DNA from 3 places in the Spirillospora sp. NPDC000708 genome. Region 3 is predicted to be linked to each of the others. Evidence: riboswitches for the same ligand, from Rfam matches in the RefSeq annotation. Region 3 holds a riboswitch; each other region holds the start of a gene.
The links. A riboswitch is a leader RNA that binds a small molecule or an ion and turns the genes downstream of it on or off. The one in region 3 is predicted to bind ZMP and ZTP.

Region 1 (2,254 bases), on a different contig from region 3:
ACAGCGAGTATGAAACATGGTAGCTGTACGTCAATATAGGTTCGCGGGTATGACGCCGTCCCGACGCGCCGAGCACGCCGCCGACACCCGCGCCGCCCTGCTGGCCGCCGCCCGCGCGCTGTTCGCCGAGCGCGGCTACGCCGCCACCGGCACCGAGGACGTCGTCGCCGCCGCCCGCGTCACCCGCGGCGCGCTCTACCACCACTTCCGCGACAAGGCCGCGCTGTTCGGCGCCGTGGTCGAGCAGGTCGGCGCGGAGCTGGCCGAGCGGCTGATCCGCCAGCAGCTCGACCGGCCCGCGGCGGGCGGCCCGCTGGCCCGGATCCGGGACGGCCTCGCCGCGTTCCTCGACACCTGCGTCGACAGCGACTTCCAGCGCCTCGTGCTCGTCGAGGGCCCCATCGTGCTCGGCGCCGACGCCTGGAACGACCTCGCGGAACGGCACGGCCTGCGGCTGCTCACCGAGTGGCTGGAGCGCGCGATGGACGCCGGCGAGCTCGACCGGCAGCCGCCGGGCGTGCTGGCCCGGCTGATCGTCGCGATGATCATCGAGGCGAGCCTCGTCATCGCGCGCGCCGCCGACCAGGCCGCCGCGCGCGCCGAGGTCGGCGCCGTCCTCGACCGCACCCTCCGCGGCCTCCGGCCGGCCTGAGCGCACCTCCGGCCGGGCTGACCACCGGGCGCCGCCTGCGGTTACAGTGTGGGCGGGCCGTGACTGGCGCCTAGGGTGGAGCACCACCGGGGAGCGGCCCGCCACCGCCGCCGTGCGCCTGGGCGATCCATGACGACGCCCGGGAGCGGTCGCCGATGCGGACACTTCTGATCGACAACTACGACTCGTTCACGTTCAACCTGTACCAGCTGCTGGGCGAGGTGAACGGGCGGCCGCCGACGGTCGTCCGCAACGACGCCGACTGGTCGGGGCTGTCCCCCGCCGACTTCGACAACGTGGTCATCTCCCCCGGGCCGGGACGTCCCGACCGCGACCGCGACATCGGCATCGGCGCCCGGGTGATCGACGAGTGGTCGCTGCCGCTGCTCGGCGTGTGCCTGGGGCACCAGGGCATCTGCCACCGGCTCGGCGGCAAGGTCGAGCACGCGCCGGAACCCGTGCACGGACGGGTCTCCCAGGTCGTCCACACCGGGGAGGGGCTCTTCGCGGGGCTGCCGTCGCCGCTGCCCGTCGTCCGGTACCACTCGCTGGCGGTCACGGCGCTGCCCGACGAGCTGGAGGCCGTCGCATGGTCGGACGACGGCGTCCTGATGGGGGTGCGGCACCGGTCGGCGCCGGTTTGGGGCATCCAGTTCCACCCCGAGTCCATCTGCACCGGTCACGGCCGCGAGCTGCTGGCCAACTTCCGTGACCTCACGCGCGCGCACCACGGCGCGGGGCCCTACCGGCTCCACGTCCACCGGCTGGCGGCGGCGCCCGACCCCGAGGCGGCCTACCGGACGGTGTTCGCCGGACGCTCCGGCGCGTTCTGGCTGGACAGCGGCACGCACGCGGAGGGGACGTCGCGGTTCACGATGATGGGCGACGGCGACGGCCCGCTCGGCGAGCTGGTGACGTACCGGGTCGCGGAGCGGCGCGTCCGGGTGGACGGGCACGGCACCGTGTCGGAGCAGCCGGCCGGCTCGTTCTTCGACTACCTGGAACGGGAGGTGACCCGGCGGGCGCTGCCCGACGACGGCGATCTCCCGTTCGGGTTCCGCCTGGGCTACGTCGGCTACCTGGGGTACGAGCTGAAGGCCGAGACGGGCGGCACCGCCGCGCACGCCTCGCCCACCCCGGACGCCGCGATGGTGTTCGCCGACCGGGCGCTGGTCATCGACCACGCGGAAGGCGAGTCCTACCTGCTGCGCCTCAGCCGCCTGGCCCGCGACCCGGAGGTGGACGCGTGGTTCGCCGCGACCGCCGCGCGCGTCCGCGGCCTGCCGTCCGAGCCGGCTCCGCCGCCGACCGGGCCGCTGACCGGCGACGCGGCGGAACCGCCCGTCGAGCTGCACCACGACCGGGAGGCGTACCTCGGCCTGGTCGCCGAGTGCCTGGACGAGATCCGCGACGGGGAGTCGTACGAGATCTGCCTGTCCAACACCGCGACCGCGCGCACCGCCGTCGACCCCGCCGCCACGTTCGCGCACCTCCGGCGGGTCAGCCCCGTCCCGTACGGCGCGCTGCTCGCCTTCCCCGGCGTCGCGGTGCTCAGCGCCTCGCCGGAGCAGTTCCTCGCGGTGACGTCCGAGGGGCTGGTGC
Region 2 (2,254 bases), on a different contig from region 3:
GATCGAGACCGCGAAGAAGGCCGGGATCACGATGTACTTCACCGGGACGCGGCACTTCTTCCACTGATCCCACTGAGGCCGTCGGCGGCCGGGGCTTGAGGACGGCCGGTGCGGGACGCACGATCCCCGCACCGGCCGTCCTTTCCACTTCTGCGCGGGAGGTAGCCTCTGGCTGGCCGCGCCCCCTGAACGTTCCCGACCCCCGGCGCGATCGCCCGCCTAGGGAGGCGCGCATGGACTCGCTGACGACCTTTCTGGTCGCCCACGTCGGCCAGGCCGACGCGCTGCTGATGGAGTCCCGGCAGGCCGTCGGGCTCGTCGCCGCGGTGCTCGCGGCGATGCTCGCGGGGCAGCTCGGCTGGCACGGCACCGACCGGATCCTCGCCCGCCGCGAACGCGCCGACGACTAGCGCGGCCCCCGGCGCGCCATCGGCGTGCGCGCTCAGCGCAGCTTGGCGCGCAGCGCCTTCGACGCCTCCGGCCAGTCATCGTCGGTCATCGCGTAGACGGCGGTGTCGCGGATCGACCCGTCCGCGCGGACCCGGTGCTTGCGGTGGATCCCCTCGAACGACGCGCCGAGACGCTCGATTGCCGCACGCGACCGCTCGTTGCGGACGTGCGTGTGCCAGCCGACCCGGATCGCCCCCAGGTCGTCGAAGGCCCGCTGGAGCAGCAGCAGCTTCGACTCGGTGTTGAACCCCGTCCGCTGCCAGCGCGCCCCCAGCCAGGTGTGCCCGATGCACAGCCCCCGGTCGTGCGGCGCGATCTCGTAATACGACGTGCTCCCCGCGACCTCCCCGGTCGCCACGTCGACCTGCGCGAACGGCAGCCGCAGCCCGCGCTCGCACCCCGCCAGCGCCTTCTCTATCCAGGCGCGCACGGCGTCCACGGTCTCCGGCTGGCGCTCGTTCTTCCACGTCCAGATCGACGGCTCCTTCGACGCCTCGAACAGCCCGTCCACATGGTCGAGGGAAAGAGGCTCAAGACGCACGTAACGCCCGGTCAGGACCGGGCGGTCAAACCACTCGTCGCTCATGGCGTCCACGCTATGAGGGGCCGCTGAGCGTCCGGCAGGGCCACTTCACGGCGATTTCCGCGAGCCACTCGCCGCCCCCGGGACGGCTACCATGGGGTTTCGACGCGACTGGCGCGGTCAAGGTGGATCACCACCGGGGAGCGAACGACAGTCCGGACACCGCGCGCCTGGGTGGACGGGACCTCGAGCCGGGCTCGGTCCCTGGCGAGACACCGCGGAGGCATGCATGACCGCACAGATTCTGGACGGCAAGGCCCTGGCCGCCGAGATCCGCTCCGACCTCAAGCGCCGCGTCGAGGCGCTCCGCGACCGCGGCGTGTCCGTCGGCCTCGGCACCGTCCTGGTCGGCGACGACCCGGGCAGCCGCTCCTACGTGAACATGAAGCACCGCGACTGCGCCGAGGTCGGCATCGAGAGCATCCGCCGCGACCTGCCCGAGACCGCGTCCCAGGCCGACGTCGAGCGGGCCGTCGCCGAGCTCAACGCCGACCCCGCCTGCACCGGCTACATCGTCCAGCTCCCCCTTCCCAAGGGCCTGGACGAGCAGCGGGTGCTGGAGCTGATCGACCCCGCGAAGGACGCCGACGGCCTGCACCCGACCAACCTCGGGCGGCTCGTCCTGATGCAGCCCGGCCCGCTGCCCTGCACGCCGAAGGGCATCATCGAGCTGCTCCGCCACTACGACGTCCCGCTCAAGGGCGCAGAGGTCACCGTCGTCGGCCGCGGCATCACCGTCGGCCGGTCCCTCGGCCTGCTGCTGACCCGCCGCAGCGAGAACGCCACCGTCACCCTCTGCCACACCGCCACCCGCGACCTCGCCGCGCACACCCGCGCCGCCGACATCGTCGTGGCCGCCGCCGGCGTGCCCGGCCTGATCACCGCCGGCATGGTCAAGCCCGGCGCCGCCGTCCTCGACGTCGGCGTCTCCCGCGTCGACGGCAAGCTGACCGGCGACGTCGCCGCCGACGTCCGCGACGTCGCCGGCTGGGTCGCCCCGAACCCCGGCGGCGTCGGCCCCATGACCCGCGCGATGCTCCTGCAGAACGTCGTCGAGGCCGCCGAGCAGGCCGCCTGACCGGTCCCGGACATGCGTGAGGGCCGCCACCGACACCCACGGTGGCGGCCCCTCCGCATCACCCGGATACTCCCGGACGGAGCCGCGCCGTCACTTGCGCGGCCCCGCTCGGGCGGGTCTGGCGGTCGCCCTCATTGCGCTGC
Region 3 (2,254 bases):
CGACGAAACAACCCTTCCGCAGCGCTGCTGGTCCTGGCCGCCGGAGTCCTGTGGGGGACGGTCGGCCCGGCGCAGGTGCTGGCCGGCTCCGCCGCGAACCCGGTCGCGGTCGGCGGCGCCCGGATCCTCTCCGGCGGGGTGATCCTCGCCGCCCTGGTGCTCGTGGCCGATCCGCGGGCGTTCCGGACGCTGTCGCGGCGCACCTGGCCGCCGGTGGCCGCCGCGTCCGCCGCCACCGGGATCTTCCAGGCGTCGTTCTTCAGCGCGGTCGGCCGGACGGGCGCCGCGGTCGCGACCGCCGTGGTGTTCGGGCTCGCGCCCGTCTCGACGGGCCTGTGCGAGCGGCTGGTCCTCCGGACGCGGCTCAGCGGGCGCTGGTGGGCGGGGACGGCCTGCGCGATCGGCGGCGTCGCGCTGCTGATGGCGCCCGGCCCCGACGCCCGCGTCGACCTGCTCGGCGTCGGGCTCAGCCTGGTCGCCGGGACGTGCTTCGGCGTCTATACGGTGTCGGCGAAGGTCCTGACCGGCCGGAGCGGGCCGGGCGGCGGCGCCACCGGGATGGCGGCGGCGGTGTCGGTGACGCTGCTGGCCGGCGGGTCGGTGCTGCTGCCCTGGACGCTCGCGGACCTGCCCGCGCTCGCGGCGCCGCGGTCGGCGGCCCTGGTGGCGTGGCTCGGCGTCGCCGCGACCGTCGCCGCGTACATGTTCTTCGTCACGGGCCTGAACCGGGTGAGCGCCGCGACGGCCGGGACGCTGAGCCTCGCCGAGCCGCTGGTGGCCGCCGTCCTGGCCGTGGCGGTCCTGGGGGAGCGGATGTCGGGGCGGGTCGCGGCCGGGGCCGTGCTGCTGCTCGGCGGGCTGGCCGTGGTGTCGATCCCCGCGCGGACCCGCCGGACCCGCCGGACGCAGCGGGGGCCGGAGGCGGCTCGCTATGATGTGGCGAACGCGACTGGCGCAGTCAAGGTGGAGACGACCACCGGGGAGCGAAACTAGTCCGCACACCGCGCGCCTGGGTGTACGGGTCCCCTGGCCGGGGCGCCCGCAGCGCGTTCCGGCGCGAGCAGCGCGGAGGTAGTCGTGCACGAGCCCGCCGTCCCCCATCTGCAGGCCGCGGATCCCGAGATCGCCGGGCTGGTCGAGGCGGAGGCCCGCCGCCAGTTCGAGAAGATCCGGCTGATCGCCTCGGAGAACTACGTGTCGCCGGCGGTGCTGGAGGCCACCGGCTCCGTCCTGACCAACAAGTACTCCGAGGGGTACGCGGGCAAGCGGTACTACGAGGGCCAGCAGAACGTCGACCCGATCGAGCTGGCCGCCATCGCCCGGGCCGAGGAGCTGTTCGGCGTCGAGCACGCCAACGTCCAGCCGTACTCCGGCTCGCCCGCGAACCTCGCCGTCTACATGGCGTTCCTCGACCCCGGCGACCCGGTGATGGGCCTGTCGCTGCCGATGGGCGGCCACCTGACGCACGGCTGGTCGGTGTCGGCGACGGGCAGGTGGTTCACGCCCGTCCGGTACGAGGTCCGCGCCGACACCGGCCGCGTCGACATGGACGAGGTCCGCGACCTCGCGCTGAAGGAGCGGCCGAAGCTGATCTGGTGCGGCGGGACGGCGGTGCCCCGCACCATCGACTTCCCGGCGTTCGCCGAGATCGCCCGCGAGGTCGGGGCGGTGCTGGCCGCCGACATCGCGCACATCGCGGGCCTGGTCGCCGGCGGCGCGCACCCGTCCCCGGTGGGCCACGCCGACGTGATCACCACGACCACGCACAAGACGCTGCGCGGCCCGCGCGGCGCGATGATCATGTCGACGGCCGAGCACGCGAAGGCGGTGGACAAGGCCGTCTTCCCCGGCCTGCAGGGCGGCCCGCACAACCACACCACCGCCGCGATCGCCGTCGCGCTGAAGGAGGCCGCGACGCCGGACTTCTCCCGGTACGCCCACCAGGTCGTGGCGAACGCGAAGGCGCTCGCGGGGGCGCTGCTGGAGCGCGGCTACGACCTGATCTCCGGCGGCACCGACAACCACCTGATCCTCATCGACCTGACGAACAAGGGCGTCGCGGGCAAGCCCGCCGCGCAGGCCCTCGACCGCGCCGGCATCGAGCTGAACTACAACGCGGTCCCGTTCGACCCGCGCAAGCCGTTCGACCCGTCGGGGCTGCGGCTCGGCACCGGCGCGATCACCACCCGCGGGCTGGACGAGGCGCGGATGCCGCGGATCGCGGCCTGGATCGACGAGGTCGTGCGGGCCGCCG

Region 1: linked by a shared signal. The riboswitch ahead of pabB (aminodeoxychorismate synthase component I) and the one ahead of glyA (serine hydroxymethyltransferase) in region 3 are both predicted to bind ZMP and ZTP.
Region 2: linked by a shared signal. The riboswitch ahead of ABT299_RS24570 (bifunctional methylenetetrahydrofolate dehydrogenase/methenyltetrahydrofolate cyclohydrolase) and the one ahead of glyA (serine hydroxymethyltransferase) in region 3 are both predicted to bind ZMP and ZTP.

What each region holds. Positions count from the first base shown of each region.
Region 1 covers NZ_JBEPCJ010000068.1:17,643-19,896, reverse strand. Annotated here, with positions in the region: gene ABT299_RS36285 (TetR/AcrR family transcriptional regulator) at 50-652, shown strand; ZMP/ZTP riboswitch at 702-783, shown strand; gene pabB (aminodeoxychorismate synthase component I) at 808-2,254, shown strand, end outside.
Region 2 covers NZ_JBEPCJ010000035.1:72,704-74,957, forward strand. Annotated here, with positions in the region: gene purH (bifunctional phosphoribosylaminoimidazolecarboxamide formyltransferase/IMP cyclohydrolase) at 1-67, shown strand, start outside; gene ABT299_RS24560 (hypothetical protein) at 234-410, shown strand; gene ABT299_RS24565 (GNAT family N-acetyltransferase) at 443-1,036, opposite strand; ZMP/ZTP riboswitch at 1,131-1,216, shown strand; gene ABT299_RS24570 (bifunctional methylenetetrahydrofolate dehydrogenase/methenyltetrahydrofolate cyclohydrolase) at 1,263-2,111, shown strand.
Region 3 covers NZ_JBEPCJ010000023.1:50,270-52,523, reverse strand. Annotated here, with positions in the region: partial or broken gene ABT299_RS18630 (DMT family transporter) at 1-813, shown strand, start outside; ZMP/ZTP riboswitch at 936-1,022, shown strand; gene glyA (serine hydroxymethyltransferase) at 1,078-2,254, shown strand, end outside.